DNA from 2 places in the Neobacillus sp. B4I6 genome. Region 1 is predicted to be linked to the other one. Evidence: predicted binding sites of a transcription regulator. Region 1 holds the regulator's gene; the other holds the start of a gene.
What was found. The regulator NrdR, encoded in region 1, represses ribonucleotide reductase genes. The targets are predictions, from matches to a motif close to AACACNATATATNGTGTT.
Positions count from the first base shown of each region.

Region 2: the regulator NrdR is predicted to act here: its motif matches at 2,954-2,971, upstream of QF028_RS04805 (vitamin B12-dependent ribonucleotide reductase).

Region 1 covers NZ_JBNPWB010000002.1:305,012-311,840, forward strand. Annotated here, with positions in the region: gene QF028_RS03295 (glyceraldehyde-3-phosphate dehydrogenase) at 1-435, shown strand, start outside; gene speD (adenosylmethionine decarboxylase) at 779-1,153, shown strand; gene QF028_RS03305 (hypothetical protein) at 1,264-1,659, shown strand; gene nrdR (transcriptional regulator NrdR) at 1,750-2,211, shown strand; gene QF028_RS03315 (replication initiation and membrane attachment family protein) at 2,267-3,655, shown strand; gene dnaI (primosomal protein DnaI) at 3,669-4,598, shown strand; gene ytxC (sporulation protein YtxC) at 4,746-5,624, shown strand; T-box leader at 5,721-5,968, shown strand; gene thrS (threonine--tRNA ligase) at 6,246-6,829, shown strand, end outside.
Region 2 covers NZ_JBNPWB010000002.1:595,505-602,333, forward strand. Annotated here, with positions in the region: gene gcvPB (aminomethyl-transferring glycine dehydrogenase subunit GcvPB) at 1-1,265, shown strand, start outside; gene QF028_RS04795 (rhodanese-like domain-containing protein) at 1,367-1,750, opposite strand; gene QF028_RS04800 (lipoate--protein ligase family protein) at 1,944-2,780, shown strand; gene QF028_RS04805 (vitamin B12-dependent ribonucleotide reductase) at 3,123-5,681, shown strand; gene QF028_RS04810 (C40 family peptidase) at 5,902-6,351, shown strand; gene QF028_RS04815 (patatin-like phospholipase family protein) at 6,513-6,829, shown strand, end outside.

The DNA.
Region 1 (6,829 bases):
GCATGTGGACAATCTATCATTCCAACAACAACAGGAGCGGCCAAGGCAATTTCACTTGTATTACCGCACTTAAAAGGTAAATTACATGGGATGTCACTTCGTGTGCCAACACCAAACGTTTCACTTGTTGACTTAGTAGTTGATCTTAATCAAGATGTGACCCTTGATGATGTCAATAACGCATTTATTGAAGCGGCAAATGGCCCATTAAAAGGCATTTTGGATTTGACGATGGAACCATTAGTATCCGTTGACTTTAATACTAATGAACATTCTGCCATCATTGATGGTCTTTCCACAATGGTGATGGGAACAAGAAAAGTAAAGGTTTTAGCATGGTATGATAATGAGTGGGGGTATTCTTCACGTGTCGTGGATCTCACCATGTATGTTGCAGAGGAAATAGCAAAATCATCACATATAAAGGTTGGATAAAATGCTGTCGATAGACAGCATTTTTTTTGCCTTGCTTGAGCCATTTGGGTGTTTTTTGCATAAAATAGCTTTGATTTAGTGTTTTTTTATCGAATGAAAAATGGAACATGCCCATTAACCTTGTTACAAAATTAACATATAAAGTTTTTTATATTGATAGGTTGCAAAAAAAATATAAACAAAGTATACTAGTCATCGTGAACTTCTTGAAATCAGGTAGCTATTAATTACTTAAAGGGTTAGGACCTCTCTGGACTAACTTTCCCCCGTGGTAGTTACTCGGATACCGTCAATAACAGGATTTCAAGAAAGAACATAAAAGGTTAGAGGGGGAAAAATGAATATGGAAACAATGGGACGTCACGTAATCTCTGAGCTTTGGGGATGCGACTTTGAAAAATTAAATGATATGAATTTTATTGAAACAACTTTTGTTGAAGCAGCTCTTAGATCAGGTGCGGAAATCCGTGAAGTAGCATTTCATAAATTTGCCCCACAAGGTGTAAGTGGTGTAGTTATTATCTCTGAATCACATCTTACCATTCACAGCTTCCCTGAACATGGATATGCTAGCATAGATGTATACACTTGCGGCGATTTGAATCCTAATGTTGCGGCCGATTATATTGCTGAGGCATTAAATGCACAAACACGTGAAAATATTGAAATTCCACGTGGCATGGGTCCTGTTCATGTAAAACAGGCAAAGGTTTTATAATCACTATAAAAATAATTAACGTAGAGGTGTATTTATACATACACCTCTTTTTATATTTTCTAGACTAATGTTGTACAATAAGAACAAAGCTACATCATGGGAGGAATAGTATGGCTATGTTAGGTAACCTATTTGTTCGTTTTAAAAAGCAAATTGAGACTTCAGATCAGATTAAGGATGATTCCTTAAAAACGCATTATTATAAGGCGATGTTTAATCAATTATTTGCATCTGTTGAAAAGTTATTCCATGAAGATGCTGATTGCCGGGTCACCACGGTTTCTAAAGAACATGGAGAAATTGCTGTTGAAATCAGTAAACCCATCCCCTGCTTTCTAATTGTTACAATTGTGGGAGTAAAGCCAATGGAAACAGCGGTAGACTTTAATATTTCATCTGAAAAATTTTCCTTACTCGGCACCTATCCCGATTTAAAAAAGCGGATTAATTCTTATTACGAGCGAATTAATCAATTACATACCTTTATAGGAATAAAAAACTCCTAGTACTACTACTTGTATAAAGATAGTCTTTTTTATAAGATGAAAGTAAGCGTTTTTGTTCGGGAGTAAAGTGTAGATTTGGAGTTGATTACAATGAAATGCCCATCTTGTCAAAATTATGGTACACGCGTCCTCGACTCTCGCCCAGTTGATGAAGGTCGAGCAACACGGAGGAGACGCGAATGTGAAGAATGTGGGTATCGTTTTACTACGTTTGAGAAGATTGAAGAGATCCCGCTGATTGTAGTCAAGAAAGAAGGGACCCGAGAAGAGTTTAGCCGTGATAAAATATTACGTGGCTTGATTAAGGCATGTGAGAAGCGGCCGGTAGCCTTAAAGGAATTAGAAGATATAACGCATGGTGTTGAAAAGGATCTGCGGAGTCAGGGGATTTCTGAAATAAAAAGTGAAGCAGTCGGTGAAATGGTCATGGACAGGCTGGCACACGTGGACGAAGTCGCCTATGTACGGTTTGCATCCGTTTACCGTCAGTTTAAAGATATTAATGTTTTTATTGATGAATTAAAAGAATTAATCAAAAAAGAAAAATCTTAAGAGCTAAAGAGTTTTTGGCTCTTTTTGATTTTATAACAAGAAAGGTTGGAGTGATATGGCGCAGCATTGGCAGGAAATTCTCCCTATCGACCGTTATATAGTTGCGGCTGATGGGCTGCTGCATGAGTATGACCGTAAAGTGCTGACGTTTTTATATCAGCCCTTGATTGGGTCAACTTGCTTTAGTTTGTATATGACGCTTTGGGCGGAGTTAGAGGAAAATCGGCTCTGGTCTGAGTCTTCCACTCATCATTTATTGATGAATCTCTTAGAGATGAACTTAAAGGATATTTACGAAGCCAGATTGAAGCTAGAAGGCATTGGTTTATTAAAGACTCGTGTCAAAACAGATGAAGGGGGACGGTCCTTCATCTATGAACTGCATCCACCTTTAAGTCCTGAGCAATTCTTTTTAGATGGGATGTTAAATATTTATCTTTATCGAAAAATTGGAAAAAACCATTTCTCTCGTCTGAAGCGCTTTTTTAGTGATCAACAAAAGCCAAGGGAAGACGAGTATGTAGATGTTACGAGAGCCTTTCAGGACGTGTTTGCATCAGCAGCCCCTGGCAGTATGCAATATATTCAAGCCCTTTCCGAAGAATTACAAGAGGAAGAAAATCAACAGTTTATCGGTCGAAATGAGCCGAGTCCGATCCAAATTGGTGTGGACACGTTTGATTTTGATTTGTTAACTGCAGGGCTGAATGAATCACTTGTTCCCAAAAAAGCGCTAACGCCAAAAGTAAAAAGTGTAATTAGTAATCTTGCATTTCTGTACCAAATTGATGCAATCGAAATGAAAAATTTCATCTTAGGTGCTATTAATGAGCATGAAGAAATTGATATAGAGGACTTGAGAAAGGGGGCTCGTGATTGGTATCAATTTGTCAATTACGACCAACTTCCGAGTCTTATTAACCGAACACAACCAATTGTTCATCAAACTCAAATCACCGAACCTAAAACACAGGAAGAAAAATTAATTCGCTCGTATGAGACGACCCCGCCACTCATCGTTTTTAAAGAAATCTCGGGCGGTGTTGAACCTTCGAATGCCAATTTGAAAACCTTAGAAGAGATCATGATTAAATATAAACTTCCCCCAGGTGTGGTAAATGTCCTAATTGAAGTGGTTATGAGAAAAACGGACATGAAATTTACAAAGGGTTTTGTCGAGTCAATCGCAAGTCATTGGGCAAGGAAACAAGTGAAAACGGTGAAAGAAGCGATGGAGCTCGCGAAGAATGAGGAACACAAGGTAACAGAAAGCAAAAAAACTACAAGATCGTCTAATAAAAAGCCAATTCGGACAGAGTTAATTCCTGACTGGTTTGATGAAAGTACAAAAGATGCGGGCAAAGATCCCGCGCAAGGAAACAACAGTGAAGTTGAAGCGAAAAAGCGTGCGATTGAAGAAAAGTTAAAAGCGTTTCGCAAATAGGGGGTGACCAAAATTGGAAAAAATCAATCGAACATTGAAAAGATTAGCTTCTAATGAAAGCTTTCAAAAACGATATGAGCAACAACGCAGGCAAGTCCTTGAAAATCCGGATATTCAGGCCTTTTTAGCAAAACATCAAAATGAGATTGATCAATCTATGATTGATAAAAGTATGAGTAAACTGTACGAGTATACGAACCAAAGCAAAGAATGCCACAAATGTGAAAGTCTGGATAGCTGTATCAATTTCATGAAGGGATATCACCCAGAATTGGTATTATCCCGAAACTCCATTGATGTTGTTTATAAACGCTGTCCTCGAAAAATCATGGCAGATGAAAAAAAGAAAAATGAAAAACTAATCAAAAGTCTATATGTGCCAAGAGACATACTTGAGGCCACCTTTGAAGACTTTGAAGGAGACTCAGGCAGGCTGGATGCTGGAGATAAGGCTGCAACTTTTTTAATGAATTATGAGGCAGGTAAAAAACCAAAGGGCCTCTTTCTTTACGGGAAATTCGGTGTCGGAAAGTCCTATCTATTAGGGGCAATCGCCAATGAATTGGCAAAAAAACAGATTTCTTCGATGATTGTCTATGTCCCTGAACTATTAAGGGAAATGAAAAGTTCGATTGCTGATTCGACTTTGAATGAAAAAATTGAAGCATTAAAAAGAGAACCGATCCTAATGCTTGATGATATTGGTGCAGAAGCTGTCTCAAGTTGGACAAGGGATGAAGTTTTAGGGCCAATTTTACAGTTCCGTATGCTTGAAAGCCTGCCGACATTTTTTACCTCAAACTTTAATTTTGGGGAGCTAGAGCATCATTTAACCTACAGCCAGCGGGGCGAAGAAGAGAAAATGAAAGCCCGACGAATCATGGAGAGAATCCGCTCCCTGAGTGTGCCAGTGATGGTCGATGGTCCAAACAGACGGGAATAAAACGTGTTTTCCGGATTGCTGAAACAGGTCAGCAGTCTTTTTTTTGTATTTTTTTCTGTAAATAACAAAAGCAACTGTCAGCTAACTTCTATTTTAGCCAAGTCCCCCATATATATTAACAAAGATTGGCTTAAAGGGGGGATTTGGTTGGCGGAAATCATCTTCCAAAGCAAGCTGGATGCTCAAAAGTTTTATTACCACTTGCTGGAGTACTTACCAAATAATTATGATAAAGAAACTATTCTTCTAATAGAAGATCAACATATAGTAAAATTTTTAGGTAGCTTCTTATCCATTGAAATTTCTACTATGGTTAAAAATGCATTTTACGAATTTATTACGAACATAAAACGTGACGATTGGTTCAGGGAAATATTAAAAAACCGTTATTTTTATGAGGATCTAGAAGTACAGCAACAAATAATGGAAATTATCTATTCCATTCTTGAAGGTCAAAGAGAAGATCTGATTGTCTTTTTGAAGGATTCAAATGAAGAGCCTAATATTAAAGCAGCCATCGAGTATATCTTTCAGGATGATATTTCTTTTTCGTTTGACTCCTTTCATAAATTTCGTTTGCGGCCATACCTCCAGTTACTGGAAGGTTATGTTGAGATTGCCATTGATGAATATAAAATGGAGCAGGAGTATCAAATGTTTGTGCAAATGCTCAGGGACTTTTTACTGAACAGGGAACCAAAAATGGACGTTCTTCATTTATTGTTTGACGAGGAAATTACTTTTTATAACGACCAGTTTGAAGAGATGAAAAGAGCTGAATTAATTAGATTGATTGACCGAAAGTTACTTGTTAATCATCCTGTTTATGTCGATTCTGCTTCGATTGCACCACTTTTATCGCTTGCGCCTACAACTATTTTTCTGTATACAAAAGACCCAGAAGAACCCTTAGTTCGAACAATCAAAAACATCTTTGAAGAAAGAGTAACTGTGAAATCGTTTGCGTCCCTCCGTGAAGTTAAAAAATGGGCAGCAGATAATAATTCTTCGGAAAACCATGCTTGAGATACAGGAATTTTTGTAATAATTTGTTTTTGTAGGTTGAAGTCCCTTGATTTTTAGGGAATTAGTCATTATAATAACGTACATAGAATATTCATAGCAAAAGTAATGATAAGGATAACAGTATTTTTTACGGTTTCTAGAGAGGGAGGACAGGGCTGAAAGCCTCCTAACACGAAAATAATACTTACCACCTTTAAACTTCAGCAGTGAACACTTCATGTTTCCATGAAGTCAGTAATTGTTGACGGTCACAGCCGTTAACTGACCAAAGTCATTTTCAATGTGTGTCATTCGAAAATGAAAAATTGGGTGGAACCACGTGTTTATCAAAACTCGTCCCTATTCCAGGGACGGGTTTTTTTATTTTTTGGCTGTGTTAAAGGTCATTGTTGATTTATAAAGCCTACGTTGATTGGAGCGGAAGGTGCGAAGACTCCTGCGGGAGGACGGGGCAGGGGAGACCCCACAGGCGCTTTGCGCCGAGGAGGCTCCCCGGACCGCCCGCGGAAAGCGAAGCACCTGAAGCGGAAATCAACAGCCAAGTTTAACATAGCTTTTTTAACAGCGAATCTTCTGGGCCAAAATGACCCGAAGACGCTTCATTACAAAGGAGGAATTACCATGTCAGACGTTGTTAAGATTTCGTTTCCAGATGGGGCAGTAAAGGAGTTCCCACGTGGAACAACAACGGAAGATATCGCCGCTTCCATCAGCCCTGGCCTAAAGAAAAAAGCGATTGCCGGTAAATGGAACGGTCAACTTTATGATCTTCGCCGTCCAATTAATGAAGACGGTTCAATAGAAATCGTCGTCCCTGATTCCAATGATGCTTTAGAGATTTTACGGCACAGTACAGCACACTTAATGGCACAGGCTATTAAAAGGCTTTATCCTGGTGTGAATTTAGGAGTTGGTCCTGTTATTGAGGGTGGTTTTTATTATGATATGGACCTTGAGGAATCATTAACTCCAGAAGATCTGCCAAGGATTGAAAAGGAAATGGCGAAAATCGTCAATGAAAATATTGAAATTGTTCGCAAGGAAGTAAGCCGTGCGGACGCTGTTCAGCTATTTAAAGAAGCGGGTGACCCTTACAAGCTGGAACTAATCGAGGCCATTCCTGATGAGGAAACAGTGACAATCTATGAGCAAGGTGACTTTTTTGACCTTTGCCGTGGTGTCCATGTTCCATCGACAGGAAAAAT
Region 2 (6,829 bases), 290 kb from region 1:
GAAATCATGGCGTCGATTCAGGATTCTATCCACTAGGATCGTGTACGATGAAATATAATCCGAAAATCAACGAAAATGTAGCGCGTTTTAACGGATTTGCACATGTACATCCGCTGCAAGGTGAAAGCTCTGTTCAAGGTGCTCTTGAACTTTTATACGATTTGCAGGAGCATTTAATTGAAATAACAGGTATGGATGAAGTGACCTTGCAACCTGCGGCAGGGGCTCATGGGGAATGGACAGGTTTAATGATGATCCGTGCTTATCATGAGGCTAACGGTGATATGAACCGTACAAAAGTAATCGTCCCTGATTCTGCTCATGGTACGAACCCAGCTTCCGCTACGATTGCTGGTCTAGAAACAATTACCGTTAAATCAAATAAACATGGTCTTGTCGACCTTGAAGATTTAAGAAGGGTTGTTGGTGAAGATACTGCTGCATTAATGTTAACCAACCCGAATACGCTTGGACTATTTGAAGAAAACATTCTTGAATTGGCTGAAATTGTCCATGAAGCCGGTGGTAAGCTTTATTATGATGGAGCAAACTTAAATGCAGTTCTTTCAAAAGCAAGACCTGGAGATATGGGATTTGATGTTGTTCACTTAAATCTTCATAAAACATTCACTGGCCCACATGGCGGCGGTGGCCCTGGTTCCGGTCCTGTCGGGGTGAAGGCAGACCTTATCCCGTTCTTACCGAAACCGATTATCACAAAGCAAGGCGAAGAATATGTCCTTGATTATGACCGCCCGCAATCAATTGGCCGTGTGAAGCCATATTACGGAAACTTCGGTATCAATGTTCGTGCTTACACATATATCCGCTCGATGGGACCAGATGGCTTAAAAGCGGTAACAGAGTACGCTGTATTAAATGCGAACTACATGATGAGAAGGCTTGCTGAATATTATGATCTACCATTTGATAGACATTGTAAGCATGAATTTGTACTCAGTGGAAGACGTCAGAAAAAATTAGGCGTTCGTACATTGGATATTGCGAAACGTCTGCTTGATTTTGGCTACCACCCACCAACCATTTACTTCCCATTAAATGTGGAAGAGTGTATTATGATCGAACCGACAGAGACCGAATCAAAAGAGACACTGGATTCGTTCATCGATATTATGATCCAAATTGCTAAAGAAGTGGAAGAAAATCCAGAAATCGTTCAAGAAGCACCACATACAACAGTGGTAGGCCGGATGGACGAAACAAAAGCAGCACGTAAACCAATTTTGAAATACCAAGAAGCTTAATAAAAGGAAAGGTCAGATTCGAAAAATAATCTGACCTTTTATCTTGTGTAGCAGTTTTTGAAATTTAAAAAGGCTCCGAATCCGGAACCTTTAATGATATCTTATTTCTTAGTTTTTACTTTACCTGACCATTTTTTAAACCCGCCTTGTAGCTGAGTAAGGTCTCGATAGCCTTTTCGGTGTAAGAATTGGGCTGCACGTGCACTGCGCATTCCACTCTGGCAATACAAATATACTGGCATATCAGAACGGATTTCTTTCATACGCATTTTCATTTGCGACATTGGGATATTACGTGCTCCTAAAATATGGCCGCCTTCGAATTCGTTTGCTTCACGAACATCTATTAGTTGTGCCTTTCTGTACCCCGCACGGAAGTCTTCTTCTGTTACCGTTTTAACAATTCTTTTCTGATAGAAAAATGTAAAAACGGAATAAATGATAACTGCTACAATGATGATTAATAATGGATAAAGTGAACTCAATTTCTTTTTGCTCCTTTCAAGCTTTCCTGCACTAGTATTTATTATATAAGTCAATCCGATAAAGATAAAGATGAATGCAAAAAAATCTTTTGATATTGCCTAAATAATTATAGCAGAAACATCTTATTTTGAATCTATATCAGATTTTGGTAGACTTAATTACGATATAATTATAAAAAAATGAGGTTTTAGAATGAAAAAAGAAGTTTGGCGTTTTATTGATACTGGAAATAGTTCACCATCTTTTAATATGGCTTTAGATGAAGCGTTACTCGATTGGCATAGTGAAGGGAAATTTCCTCCAGTGATTCGTTTCTATGGCTGGGATCCGGCAACGCTATCAGTAGGATATTTTCAAAAGGTAGAGAAAGAAATTGATATGGAAGCAGTTAATGCTCACCAATTAGGTTTCGTAAGAAGACCTACAGGAGGACGTGGCGTTCTGCACGAGCATGAACTTACCTATAGTGTCATCGTTTCTGAAGAACATCCAGAAATGCCTAATTCTGTTACAGAGGCATACCGAGTAATTTCTGAAGGAATTTTAAAAGGTTTTCACCATTTAGGACTTGAGGCATATTTTGCTGTCCCAAAAACAGCAGAAGAACGGGATGCATTGAAAAACCCTCGCTCTGCAGTATGCTTTGATGCTCCAAGCTGGTATGAGCTTGTGGTGGAAGGCAGGAAGGTTGCCGGCAGTGCACAAACGAGACAAAAGGGTGTAATTCTACAGCACGGCTCCATTCTGTTAGATTTAGATGAAGATAAGCTATTTAGTTTATTTAAATATCCAAGTGAGAGAGTTAAGGAACGTATGAGAAAGGCATTTAAGGATAAAGCGGTTGCTATCAACAACATTAGTCCAAGAAGGATTTCACTTGAGGAAGCAAAGGAAGCTTTTTATAAAGGCTTTGCTGAGGGTCTAAATATTGAGCTTGAAACTTATCAATTAACCGAGGAAGAACTAGCTTATGTTGAAAAGATTGCAAAAGATCGCTATGAAAGTGATGAATGGAATTATAAAAGATAATTAGAAACGGCGAATTCGCCGTCTTTTTTTGTTGCCTTAACGATTAATGTAAAGAAGCAAACTGCGAAATTTGTTGAATTTTCCTGTTTTCTGACGAAAATCTATTAAAAGCTATTGATTACTTTTAATTCTATTATTTTTTAAGTTTGACAAAATAATTATAGTTTGCTTGACATACAATATATAGTGGTGTCGAAAATATTTTCGGTACTATATATTGATATTTAGTTGATTTATTCAGGTGGGCTATGATAACCTAAAAATACAAACCAACTAGATATAGCGTAAACCTGCTAGATTTAGCACAATAGGTGGATTTTTATTTAAGAAGGAGTTGTTCTAATGTCTGTAGTTTTTAGACAAACAATGAATATCGATTTTGAAAGGTTGAATGAGGATATTCAATTATTCCCCCAGGTGCATCCAGTTACCCCAGATATGAAAATAACTCACAAGGGTGTTTCTCGTTTGGTCATGTTGGACCGCTATACCTTTAAAGATACTGCAAAAATTACTCTTACAAACGGCGACTTTGTTGTTTTAACTATTAAAGAAGATCCGAAATTTCCAGCTCGTGGTCTTGGTTACATTATGGAAATAGACTGGGAAAAGAAAAAAGCGAAAGTTTTAGTCGAAGAGGAATTCAGGGGAGTACTCGATGATCCTGAGGAAGCTAGTACGGGTGTGATAGTCAGATCCTTAGATGTAATTGAGAAGCCTTTGGAGCTCTTCTATGAGCAAATTGCGAAGCGTAATGCTACTGGTCTTGCTTCTGTAGAAAAGACGGAAGAGAAGCGAAGAGAATGGACTGAGAGGTTTTATCAAGAGCTTGTTAACATGAACTTCATTCCTGCAGGACGTGTTCTTTACGGAGCTGGGGCAGATACTGATGTAACATACTTTAATTGCTATGTAATGCCGTTTGTTCCTGACTCTCGTGAAGGTATCTCTGATCATCGTAAGCAGGTAATGGAGATTATGAGCCGAGGCGGCGGTGTTGGAACAAATGGCTCGACGCTGAGACCGAGAAATACACTGGCTAGAGGCGTAAATGGTAAATCATCTGGATCGGTTTCATGGCTGGATGATATTGCGAAATTGACTCATTTGGTTGAGCAAGGCGGATCAAGACGCGGAGCTCAGATGATCATGTTGGCCGACTGGCATCCAGACATTATTGAATTTATTATTTCTAAGATGCAAAATCCTAGAATTTTACGATTCTTGATTGAAAATACAAATGATGAAACGATTAAAAAACTTGCTAAAGACAAGCTAAAGTTCACCCCTCTAACTTTAAGGGAAACTGCAATGTACCAGGGAATTGTAAATTATAAAAACATTCCTGGGTTCGGTGGATTTGATGAAAACATCATCGCAGATGCAGAAGAGAAATTATTAACTGGCGGTAATTACACTGTCCACAATTCAGAATTCCTTACAGGTGCGAACATCTCTGTCTGTTTAACAAAGGAATTTATGGATGCTGTAGAAACCGATAGTGACTATGAACTCCGCTTCCCGTACGTTGAACAATATGATCAAGAGGAAATGGAGATTTACAACCAAGAATGGCATAAAGTTGGTGACGTTCGCGAGTGGGAAAAACAAGGTCATAAAGTACGAGTGTACAAAAGGTTCAAAGCAAAAGAACTTTGGAACCTAATCAATATTTGCGCGACCTACTCAGCTGAACCGGGAATATTTTTTATCGATAACGCAAACGACATGACTAATGCAAAAGCATATGGACAACAAGTCGTTGCAACAAATCCGTGTGGAGAGCAGCCTCTCGCACCATTTTCCGTCTGTAATCTTGCAGCTGTCAATCTCGCTGAGATGGCTGATAAGGACACAAAAACTGTTGATTTTGAAAAGCTTAAGAAAACAGTAGCTGTGGGCGTACGGATGCAGGATAATGTCATCAACGCAACCCCGTACTTCCTGGAAGAAAATAAAAAACAGGCGCTTGGTGAACGACGTGTAGGGCTTGGAGTCATGGGCTTACATGACATGCTGATTTATTGTGAAACGAAGTATGGATCACCAGAAGGAAACGAACTCGTTGATCAAGTATTTGAAATAATTGCAACTACTGCATACAGAACATCAATTGAATTGGCAAAAGAGAAGGGAAGTTTCCCATTCTTAACTGGTGAAACAACATCAGAAACCAATCGATTAAGACAGGCCTTCATAAATACAGGGTTTATGAAAAAAATGCCTGAAGATGTCCGCCAATCTATTTTAGAAAACGGAATTAGAAATTCCCATTTACTAACTGTGGCACCTACTGGATCCACAGGGACCATGGTTGGAGTTTCCACCGGACTTGAGCCTTATTTCTCATTCTCTTATTTCCGTAGCGGACGCCTCGGTAAATTTATCGAAGTAAAAGCGGATATTGTGAAAGAATACTTGGATCAGCACCCAGAAGCAGATGAAAACAATCTTCCGCACTGGTTTGTTACATCAATGGAGCTTTCAACTGAAGCCCATGCGGATGTTCAATGTGTCATCCAGCGCTGGATAGATAGTTCTATCAGTAAAACTGTCAACGCACCAAAAGGTTATAGTGTAGAGCAGGTCGAAAAAGTTTATCAGCGTTTGTACCGCGGCGGGGCAAAAGGTGGAACTGTTTATGTTGATGGTTCCCGCGATTCTCAGGTACTAACACTAAAAGCTGAAGAAAACACCAATGAACAATTATCAATTTTTAATGAAAAACCGAAGCAGCATGTTGTCCTTGTTGATACAATCAGTGAACTCCGCTCAACAAGTGTAACGATCGGCTCTGAAGTCGGTAACACTTGCCCAGTCTGCCGGACTGGAAAAGTAAAAGAAATGGGTGGTTGCAATACCTGTGCAAACTGCGGCGCTCAATTAAAATGTGGTTTATAATACGTATTTTTAGAGGGGGAGAAAATCCCCCTTTTTTTGTGTTATCAAGGTCAATATCCGTCCCTGAAAGTTACATTATACTGCATCATATATAGCATATTTTGCTAATTGAAGTAGAACGAAGTCGGAATTTGTAATATAACTGTAATCTACCTGTTACGACCATGTTACTCTTTTTTTGTATATTATGAGTAACGAGCACACAGGGGGATTAAACAATATGTTGAAAAAAATCATTGCAACCATGGCTATGACAATTATTCTAAGTTCATTGTTTACCGCTATGGGTGATAAAGCGGAAGCGGCCTATTACCATACAAAAGCAATCTCAGTAGCAAAATCAAATCTTGGCGTTCCATATAGATGGGGTGGATTAACACCTAAAGGTTTCGACTGCTCTGGTTTGGTTAAGTATTCTTACGGTAAGGCTGGAAAAGTATTGCCACGGACGGCAGCTGATATGTACTACAAGCAAGGATATCGTGTTAGTTCTTTACAAACAGGAGACTTGATGTTCTTTGCACCAAATAAGGCAAGCAGACCTACTCACGTTGCGATTTACATTGGTGGCGGAAAAATGATTCAGGCTGCATCTTCAAAAGGAGTTTCAATCGCTTATACAAGCAATAGTTATTGGAAACCAAGATACATTGGAGCAAAACGATTTTAATGGAAAGTTAGGCGGTTTCAATATAGTTTAGTGACCAAGAACATCGAGCAAGGGCGATGTTCTTTTTTATATATAATAAATTTTCTACTTGTCCTTGGTACTATTTATTAAAATAACCGCTTAAAGATGTAAAAACGAGTACATCTTTGGGAGTGGCTGCCATGTATATAGACGGCGTTTTTTCTGGAGGAGGAATAAAAGGGTTTGCACTTATTGGAGCCTGCGAAGAAATAGAAAGTAAAGGTTTGCGATTTGTCAGAGTGGCGGGAACGAGTGCAGGATCGATTGTTGCAGCATTGATTGCCGCTGGCTACACAAGTAAAGAAATCTTCCAATTGGTCGACGAGTTGGATCTCTCAAAAATAATGGATGCCCGCAAATCAATTATCCCTTTCCCTTTTGCAAAATGGCTGTTTGTCTATTGGAAGCTAGGACTTTATAAAGGCAATGAACTTGAAAAATGGATTTGTAAGAAACT